One region of the Cohnella abietis genome, then DNA from elsewhere that is predicted to be linked to it. Evidence: predicted binding sites of a transcription regulator. Region 1 holds the regulator's gene; each other region holds the start of a gene.

Region 1 (3,284 bases):
CGTGCCATATATGAAACGGTCACATATCGGCTGTCTGGGGACCACAAGAAGGACTGAAGATAGTAGCCTGGCGTCATCGACCATAGTACTTTTTGCGAAGCTACATCCAGAAGCCGTATACCTTCCGCTGGATTATTCCCCCCAGAAGAAACATTGCTGTTTTCTCCGAAAGCTTCAATAAGGAATTTGCCATCTGGTGATATTTCATTAGCATGGTTCACGATCTGCTCATTTAGTTGATCCGGATCAGGAGATGTTTCTGCTACCTCTATGGCTGGCTCGGGATGGCTACCTGCCGACTCACTCCCTACAGCTACTGGTTTCCAATTCTCAAGTAGTTTACCAAGCTGTTCAACATTTTTACTGAGCATAGTTATATCCAATTGTTTAGCGATATCGGATCGAAGATACTGAAGTTGAATATCATATGCAGACTGATCCAGTTGACCTGTCGAAGACGTATTTCGAAAAGCAAATGAAATCTCATCCACATTATCGATCATCGCGAATAGTACAAGTGCGTTTTTATAGTTAATATTTGCTAGCTCTAAATTCTGCTGATGATCTGGTCGAGACAGGCTATTACTAGCTTCGGTTGCTGTAGGCTCATAGAACACTGTTAGGCCATAAGGCTTCTGTTCGGTTTGTAGATGGATATATTGCTGTTTATAATAGCTATCTGGCTCAGGTAATTGCATAACAAGGTGTGACACTTTAGAAGCATTGCCTACATAAGAGGTTCTGTTCATTGCCATTTTATCTAGATTATAACCGGCGTATGTTTTAGTATATGTGTTCTCAGTAGCTGTCTTATCGCCAAATATAGTAAATCCGCCGTTTGCAAGCAACACTCCACAACCAACAACAAGAACAAGCACAACGGAAGCCACTATAATCATTCTATTTTTTTTGTGTGATTTCTTCATAGCTATTAGTTACTCCTCACTTGTCGCTCCAGACAACTAATACAAACTAATTCTAGTTTACATATTTTCCACTCCATGTGTCTATAAAACCAAGTAATATATGTTAAATTAATGAAATTAAGCGGGTTTTAGGAATAGCCGCTCCATCCTCTATTAGCTAATTTTAGCGCTGGTGGTTTGAGTTTATTTTCGAGCAACAGAGGTATATTCGTCGCTGGTGTAGTGGATGTACAAATATTTCGAGAAACGAGGATGAAACAAACAAAAAAGCGGCATCGCTGCCGCTTGGGAATTTAAGACTGGTGGGTTCTGAGGGACTCGAACCCTCGACCAGATGATTAAGAGTCAACTGCTCTACCAACTGAGCTAAGAACCCAAATTATAATTGGTGGACCCTAGCGGGATCGAACCGCTGACCTCTTCGCTGCCAGCGAAGCGCTCTCCCAGCTGAGCTAAGGGCCCGGGACCATAATATACCTGATGCTTTCATGTAGACTTCCATGTAAGACAACAGAAATTATTCTATCATGGAAGGGACAAAGATGTCAATGGGTGAATACACATTATTTTTACATACTTATATTTGCAGGACAAACGTATAAACTTTCCGAACTTTTTTCCCATTCAACATTTCACACTCTGCACGTCAACCAACCATTCCATACTCTGTTTCCGTCCAGCAATCCAAACTCTCCAGGCTCAACCAGCACTCCGGACTCTACTTTCAAGCAGCATGTCCGGATTCTACTTTCACCTAGCATTTCCAAGCTCATCATCAAATCCCGTGCTTATTCATAAGCCCATTTAATTCCTTAAGGAACATGTTGATGTCTTTGAAATGCCGATATACCGAAGCAAAGCGGACATAGGCCACCTCATCAACTGTATAAATATGCTCCATCAATAGCTCGCCAATGATACGGCTCTCTACCTCTGCCTGAGCGGTATTGCGGACTTCCCGCTCCACATCCGAGACAATGACCTCCAGCTGGCCTACCGATACTGGACGCTTCTCACATGCACGTAACAATCCGCGCAATACCTTGTCCCGACTAAACTCCTCACGGCTACCATCCTTCTTAATGACAATAAGCGGAGTTTCCTCAACAGTCTCAAACGTAGTAAATCTGCGGCTGCACTTCTCACATTCCCGGCGACGGCGGATCGACTTGTTGTCATTAGCCGGGCGTGAATCTAAAACCTTCGTTCCACTGTAATCACAATATGGACATTTCATGGCGTCGATGTCGCCTCCTACACAGCTTTATTTTAATTTCCAAACCTTCCCTTACATGAACAGAAAAATAAAGCACATAATACAGTTACCAACCGCAAGGAGGTGAACAATAATGGCATCCGGACAAAACAACAACAGCAATACATTGCTCGTTCCCCAAGCAAACGCAGGTTTGAACCAACTGAAATACGAAGTAGCACAAGAGCTTGGTATCGCCATCCCACAAGATGGATATCAGGGGAACATGACTACTAAAGAAAACGGTTCTATCGGTGGATACATCACCCGCCATTTGGTACAAATTGCTGAGCAACAACTTGCTGGCAAATAAACCAAGAACCATCTGAAGGCACTAAATACCGGGGAGCTTTGAAGCTTATGCTTCAAGGCTTCCTCTTCCTTATATTCGGACACATTGTCAGCTACTCTTTACAGCGTTCCATAAACCTTCTGATACTTCTTATAATAATACATCACACGTTGAACGTAATGTCTAGTCTCTCCGTATGGAATATCCTTTAAAGTTTGTTCTTCACCGTTCCAGACCCCTTTTTCCAGCCATTGCCGCACTTTACCAGGACCTGCATTGTATGCTGCGAGAGAAACAATCAATTTACCGTCAAATTGGCGTTTGAGATCCTTTACATACCAAGACCCCAAACTAATACCGGTATTTGCCTCCTTACCGGCATTGCTAGCCATCATATTACCGAAATCATCCTGCTTCAATATCCATTCCGCTGTGGCTGGCATAATTTGCATAATGCCGATAGCCCCTTTGCGCGAAACAGCATCTAGCTTAAAATTTGATTCCACCCTTATAATAGCAGCAATTAACAAAGGATCTAATTCATATTTCGTTGCACTTTGCTTGATCTCCTCCTTATACGAAATCGGATAAATCCAGCGTCCCAGCCAGTCCGATTCCACAAAGAGCATACCAAGAATAATGAGAATTAGAGGCAAAACCACTCTTTTCCGCTTAAATCTTTTCGTCATCCAAGCCCCTTTTCTCGCCAATAGCGCTCGATTTGCTGCTCAGTGCTTACGAGACTGCCACTATTGTCGATGAGAATATCAGCCCGAAGTCTTTTTTCCTCTATATCCATCTGTGCGTCTAA
Region 2 (3,284 bases), 2.1 Mb from region 1:
GCTCCACCCTCATGGGGTTCCATGGAAGATCGAAATTGATAACATTGTGGCAAAATTGCAGATTGATTCCTTCACCGCCGGCTTCAGTTGCGACCATAATCTGTGCACGTCTGCGGAAGAGGTCCATCATCCAATCCTTTTTGCCTCTATTCATTCCCCCACGATAAGGGACAGCATACAGATCATGCTCTTTGAAAAATCGGATTAAGTAATCCTGCGTTGCGCGATATTCGGTGAAAATAATAACTTTATCGTCGATGCTGCGTATGAGCTCCATTGTTTTTTCTGCTTTCGTATTCGCTTTAATATTGCGAATGAGTTCTACTAGCTGCAATATTCGAGGCCGGAGTGGAGAGTCCTCAGCCATTTTTTTGTCTAAGTTAATGAGGGTAAGGAAGACGGCATCTCGGCTAGAGCAGACTTCACGCTGTAGCGTAACGAGAGACAGCATACTAGTCAGGTCCCCGCCTTCTGAGGACGCATTCTTGCGGACATACTCGTTAACCCCTTCGTATAGGGCCATTTCCTCAGAGGAAAGGCGAAGAGGAACATTCGTAACGATACGCTTCGTGAACTCAACGCCACCATCACTGCGGCGATTGCGGATCATAACTTGGCCAATGGCTTCGTGAAGCTGGGCTTCATTTTTAGGAACTCTGCGATCCGCGACAAAATTAGTTGCGAAATCGCCTTCGCCACCTAGCTGACCTGGCTTAAGCAAAGTAACCAAGTTATAAAGCTCTGACATGTCGTTCTGAACGGGGGTAGCGGTCAGCAGGAGACAGTATTTTTTGCGTAGCTCATTAATGAACTGATAGTTACCTGTCTTCTTATTCTTAAGCTTGTGAGCCTCATCTACAATCAGTAGGTCGAATTCGTTATCAAGCAGCATTGCGCGGTGCGGATCACGTTTGGCGGTGTCCATTGAAGCGACAACTATATCGTTGTTCCAGGTGTAGGCTTTTTTCTGTGCGACGGCTGGAATGTCAAATTTGCTATTAAGCTCTCGAACCCATTGCAGAACGAGAGAAGCGGGAACGAGGATGAGCACTTTTTTGACCAAGCCACGGATAAGATATTCCTTCAGAATAAGGCCAGCTTCAATTGTCTTTCCTAGACCAACCTCGTCAGCAAGAATGGCGCGTCCTCTCATCTCATGAAGAACTCTGCGAGCGGTATCTACTTGATGAGGCAACGGATCAAAATGCGGCAATAGGGTTAGGCATTGCAGGGCATGGAAATCAGAAACAAGAGAAGCTTCCTCTGCTTCATAAGAGAGCTGATATAAGGACCAGTCATCCCAAGGACCATTGCGCTCCACACGGCGTTCCAGCTCTTCGAATGCTCCACGATCTACATGCATCTCTACTAACGGATGGAGCTTGCGCGGGGCTGGGTCGGTTGAAAAGCTAGCTTTGAAGGGAACGAAGGCCGCTTCCTCGATTTCAGGTGCTAATGGCGGCTCAGATGTTAATGGAATAGCGGGTGCGGCCGCAGCTGCGCCAGATGGATCTCCCGCTGGAGATGAGAAAGGGGTTTGCAACTTTAGGTCCTCCTGGGCGTTAACTTGATCCCTCTGAATAGGAATGGATGAAGTTTCGCAGGGTAATGTAACGAATGGTAAGCGTCCATTCCATAGTATGAGCAATCGGAAGAGATTCGAAACCTGATCGAGGAAAGCAGGGGATTCTTATCGGGCTAGGTCAACCTTGAACATATATTTATAGACGATTCATAATGAAAGAACAAAGGCGGATAAACCATATATGGTATTGTTGATGGATTACATATACGATATGTTGTATAATTGACTTGTGGTATGAGATGCAACGAATGACTGGGAATGCCTTAATAATTAGAAGTTCGGGAGGGTGAACCGGATTTGAAGACAACACGGACGAGACCATTAGAGGGCTTGAGTGAGAAAATATTTCTGGACCGTTATGCTTGGAAAAACGCGGATACGAACGAAGCTAAAGTCGGTGATGTTGTCCTTGTTCTTACGAAGGATGATCCTAAATTTCCGACCAAGGATGTTGGAGAAATCGTTCAGCGTGATGGGAACAAAGTAACTGTAAAGCTCCGTAACGGTGAGTTAGTGCAATCTACAGTGGAGAAGCTGACTTTAACGATAGAGAAAACACCGAAGGAAATGTGGGCGCGGCTCGCTAGTGCAGTATCATCCGTGGAGCAATCAGATGTGAAGAAAAAGGAATGGGCTGATAAATTCCGTTGGCTATTAGACGATTGGAAGCTTGTACCGGGCGGGCGTATAGCTGCGGGCGCAGGAGCTAGCGAAGAGCTGACGTTATTTAATTGTTATGTTATCCCGTCTCCTCATGATAGCCGTGGCGGTATCATGCAGACATTAACTGAAATGACAGAAATAATGGCGCGTGGCGGTGGAGTAGGTATTAACCTGTCCTCCTTGCGTCCTCGACGTGCGATCGTCAAAGGTGTAAATGGTTCATCCAGTGGCGCGGTTTCTTGGGGCGGGTTGTTTAGCTATACGACAGGCTTGATTGAACAAGGAGGAAGTCGTCGCGGAGCATTAATGCTTATGATTAACGATTGGCATCCGGATGTTGAGGATTTCATCACGGTTAAACAGACGATGGGGCAGGTCACGAATGCTAATCTGTCTGTTTGCGTTAGTAATGCCTTCATGAAGGCGGTCAAAGAGGATGCAGATTGGGAGCTTGTTTTCCCAGATTCCAGTGATTCCGAGTACGATGCTTTGTGGGATGGCGACTTGGATAAGTGGAAAAAGCTCGGCAAAAACGTGATCCACTATCGTACGGTTCGTGCTCATGATGTTTGGCAAAGCATTATCGAGGGCGCTTGGAAGTCTGCTGAGCCTGGTGTTGTGTTCATGGAGTATTACAACCAAATGTCCAATAGCTGGTACTTCAACCCCATTATTTGTACAAATCCTTGCGGTGAGCAAGGACTGCCAGCATGGGGAGTATGTAATCTGTCTGCGATTAATTTGTCCAAGTTCTATGATGAGGAAACACATGATGTAGCATGGGATGAATTGTCTCGCGTTGTTCATTATTCTACACGTTTCTTAGATAACGTTATTGATACTACTCCCTATCATTTTCCGGAAAATGAGAAGAACCAGAAGAACGAGCGGCGGATAGGCTTAGGTACGATGGGGCTTGCTGAATTGATGATTCGTCTTGAAATACGTTACGGCAGCCCGGAAAGTATGACTTTCCTAGACAAGCTGTATGGCTTCCTAGCGCGAGAGGCCTATCTCGCATCGACTGAAATTGCGG
Region 3 (3,284 bases), 2.8 Mb from region 1:
CCAAGGCCTACCGAATGCAGCTCTGCGTTCGCTTTAGCTACGCCAGGAGCGTTAGCAACTGTAGTCATATCGCTAACTGCTGTTAATGCAACAATGCCTTCATGTACCGATTCTTTAATCTTGCGTAGTCCCATAACATTCGCGATGTTCAAGGAAGCAAGATTACAGCTAATATCTCTACGGATCGTGTCTGGCTCGTTATAATCGCCAATATCCGACGTTTCTTGTAGTTGGAAAATTTCTGTGCAAAGATTCGACATTTTGACGCTTCCGATGTCCTTCAAAGCATGAGCTCTGTTGGCATTGGACTTGTTCATGATGTAAGGATAGCCGGACTCCAATTGGGTCGTAGCAATCTTGCCAAGCATGTCACGCGCACTCATAATGACTTTCTTCTTCACACGATCGTCAGCAAGCAGCTGATCATACATTTCATCTATGTTCAAATCGTCCAAGTGCTCTCCGTAAGCCTTGTACACAGTGTAAGGTGCGAACACATATAACGGCTCGTTCTTCTCAGCTAGCTCATAGAACTTATCAGGAACGATGAGTCCGATCGACAAAGTTTTTAGGCGTGTTTTCTCATCGGCATTAATTTTCTTGCTGTCCAGAAACTCCATAACATCCCAACCGAAGATGTTGTAGTAGCCTGCGCCAGAGCCTTTACGTTGTCCCATCTGATCGGCATACGAGAAGGCATCCTCCATGAGCTTCAGGACGGGCATAATACCCTTCGCTGCGCCCTCCACTCCTTTGATCGACTCTCCACGTCCGCGAAGCTTAGACAGGTTCACAGCCACGCCTCCGCCGATCTTAGACAGCTGCATGCACGTTCCAACTCCATAGTTGATGGAATTCAAGGAATCATCAACCTCTAACAGGAAGCAAGACACCATCTCACCACGTCTGCTCTTACCTGCATTAAGGAAGGTTGGAGTTGCGGGCTGTAACCGCTGTTCCATCATTGATGAAGCTAGCGAACGAGCAATTGCACGGTCTCCCCTTGCTAGATGAAGTGACACAATAGCCACTCTATCTGCAAAATGCTCCAGGTATTGCGATTTATCGTCAGTCTTTACAGCATAATCCGTATAAAACTTGGAAGCTGCCATATATGACTTAAATTCGAAGTTATAACTATAGGTGATGTCATATATCTCATCGACTTCTTGCTCGCTATATAGTTTAAATACATCCTCGTAAAAATTGTTATCCACCATGTAATGGACCTTCTCGTTGGATGTTGCGAATGGGATGCTCTTGCTGTAGACGTCTTCCATAAATTCTTTAACCGCTTCAATATCCTTATCTAGTTGGAAGAAGCCTTCTGGATCTTTTTGCATTAATAAGTTATTAAGTTCAATGTGACGCAACTGCGCGCACCTCCTGTACAAATCTTTCTACGTCCCGTGTAGTACCGGACAACTCGAATTTACTAATCACGGGTACACCGTACATTTCTGCTATACGATCAGCGCTAAGAGCGAATCCATCTCCCCAGTTACGATTCCCGCTCGCGGATACTCCCCGCATTTTCTCATGATTCCGTTTCAAGAAGGACACTACCTTGTCCGGGACTTGTCCGAAACCAGTTGTATATGTAACTAGAATGAATGACTGATCAACATTGAGGGTTTCCTCGATTTGGATCGACGGAAGCTTTAATTTGTCTATGAACCTCCGTACATTTCCTGTCTTGGAATCATATGCAATTAGCATACATGCATTTCTCCTCTCAATGCTTTAACACAATATGTATAGTTTTAAGATTCAATTTATATCAATATATTGTGTGTGTCAATGATAAAGAGCATTAAAAATAAAAACTTTATCTATTGACTTTTTGGCAACTAAAAAGAAGACTGCTGTAGCAGTCTTCTCTGATAGATTTACCTTTTAGATTAAATTCAATGATACGTAGGAAGAGCCGGACGGTTTAATTTCTCTTGGAGCAATTCCAGCACATTCGCGCTTGAAAGCGGCGGGCTTCCATAATAACCCTGCATCTCGTCGCAACGATGAGAACGCAAGAAATGTAACTGATCCTGTGTTTCTACTCCCTCGGCGATAACCTGTAATTGTAGATTATGTGCCATTGCAATAATGGCCGCCACAATAGCTGCATCATTAGTATCCTGCTGAATATGTCTAACAAAGGAACGATCTATCTTGAGACGTGCGATCGGTAAGCTCTTCAGGTAATGAAAGGAGCTATATCCCGTTCCAAAATCATCAATGCTAATGTTTACTCCAAGCTCCGTCAATTCCTTTAAACATTTAGATGCGCGTTCGACGTCCATCGTCATGCTCTCAGTAATTTCAATTTCCAAATAACGGGCCTTCAAGCCTGTCTTCTCTAAAATACTGGCTACTTTACCTGTTAAATTGAGCTCGGTAAATTGCCGGAAGGACAAATTAACAGACACCGGTATACAAGGCATACCCGCATCCTGCCAAGCCTTATTCTGCCTGCACGCTTCCTCGATGACCCAGTTGCCGAGCGGAACAATAATGCCACTCTCTTCTGCAGCGGGGATGAACTCTCCAGGTGGAACGAGACCGCGCTCTGGATGCATCCAACGAATTAACGCCTCCAACCCTACGATCTGACCAGAAGCCAAATCATATTGAGGCTGATAATAGAGTATGAATTCATTGTTCGCAAGGGCACGTCTCATCTCATGTTGAATCGTCAGCTTGTGCAGTGCAATATTATCCATATCATCTGAATGCAGCATATAGTTGTTCTTACCATTTTCTTTAACCCGATGTAATGCCGTATCCGCTCTCTTCAATAAGGTTCCTGCATCCGCCGAGGCACCCTCGCTCACAGCAACCCCAAAGCTTACCGTGATATGAACCGGAATGCCGCTCAATTCAAACGGCTCCTCCAGAACAGACATCATCGCATCCAGACGTCTATTCACATCTTCACTATCCTCGAGATGATCTAGGCATGCGGCGAATTCATCGCCTTCCATACGAGCGAGGTCACCAGGCTCTGGCAAGCATCTTGTCAGCCGCTCCGCAATTTGCAGTAGCAGCATATCTCCAAAATCTCTCCCAAATGAAGCATTAACTAGTTTAAACCGATCTACGTCCATATAGCATACCGCAAGCCGTGTTCCATTTTTGCCTGCAGCCTTTAATTTTTCCTCTAACCTGTTCGTAAAAAATCGACGGTTCGGCAACCCCGTCATATCATCGTAATACGCCATATATCGAATCCGCTCCAAGGAGCGTTTACGGTCGCTTATATCCTGAATAAACACCAAAATCCCAAT

The links. The regulator NrdR, encoded in region 1, represses ribonucleotide reductase genes. The targets are predictions, from matches to a motif close to AACACNATATATNGTGTT.
Region 2: a site for NrdR is predicted at 1,757-1,774, ahead of KCTCHS21_RS11430 (adenosylcobalamin-dependent ribonucleoside-diphosphate reductase). Genes of this name have one in related genera too.
Region 3: a site for NrdR is predicted at 1,778-1,795, ahead of nrdI (class Ib ribonucleoside-diphosphate reductase assembly flavoprotein NrdI). Genes of this name have one in related genera too.

Annotation. Positions count from the first base shown of each region.
Region 1 is NZ_AP019400.1:4,814,675-4,817,958, forward strand. It holds gene KCTCHS21_RS21195 (DUF4825 domain-containing protein) at 1-926, opposite strand, end outside; tRNA gene KCTCHS21_RS21200 (tRNA-Lys) at 1,227-1,302, opposite strand; tRNA gene KCTCHS21_RS21205 (tRNA-Ala) at 1,313-1,388, opposite strand; gene nrdR (transcriptional regulator NrdR) at 1,702-2,163, opposite strand; gene KCTCHS21_RS21215 (alpha/beta-type small acid-soluble spore protein) at 2,276-2,494, shown strand; gene KCTCHS21_RS21220 (lytic transglycosylase domain-containing protein) at 2,593-3,162, opposite strand; gene coaE (dephospho-CoA kinase) at 3,159-3,284, opposite strand, start outside.
Region 2 is NZ_AP019400.1:2,717,453-2,720,736, forward strand. It holds gene KCTCHS21_RS11425 (DEAD/DEAH box helicase) at 1-1,363, opposite strand, end outside; gene KCTCHS21_RS11430 (adenosylcobalamin-dependent ribonucleoside-diphosphate reductase) at 1,883-3,284, shown strand, end outside.
Region 3 is NZ_AP019400.1:2,052,704-2,055,987, reverse strand. It holds gene nrdE (class 1b ribonucleoside-diphosphate reductase subunit alpha) at 1-1,373, opposite strand, end outside; gene nrdI (class Ib ribonucleoside-diphosphate reductase assembly flavoprotein NrdI) at 1,360-1,719, opposite strand; gene KCTCHS21_RS08470 (putative bifunctional diguanylate cyclase/phosphodiesterase) at 1,908-3,284, opposite strand, start outside.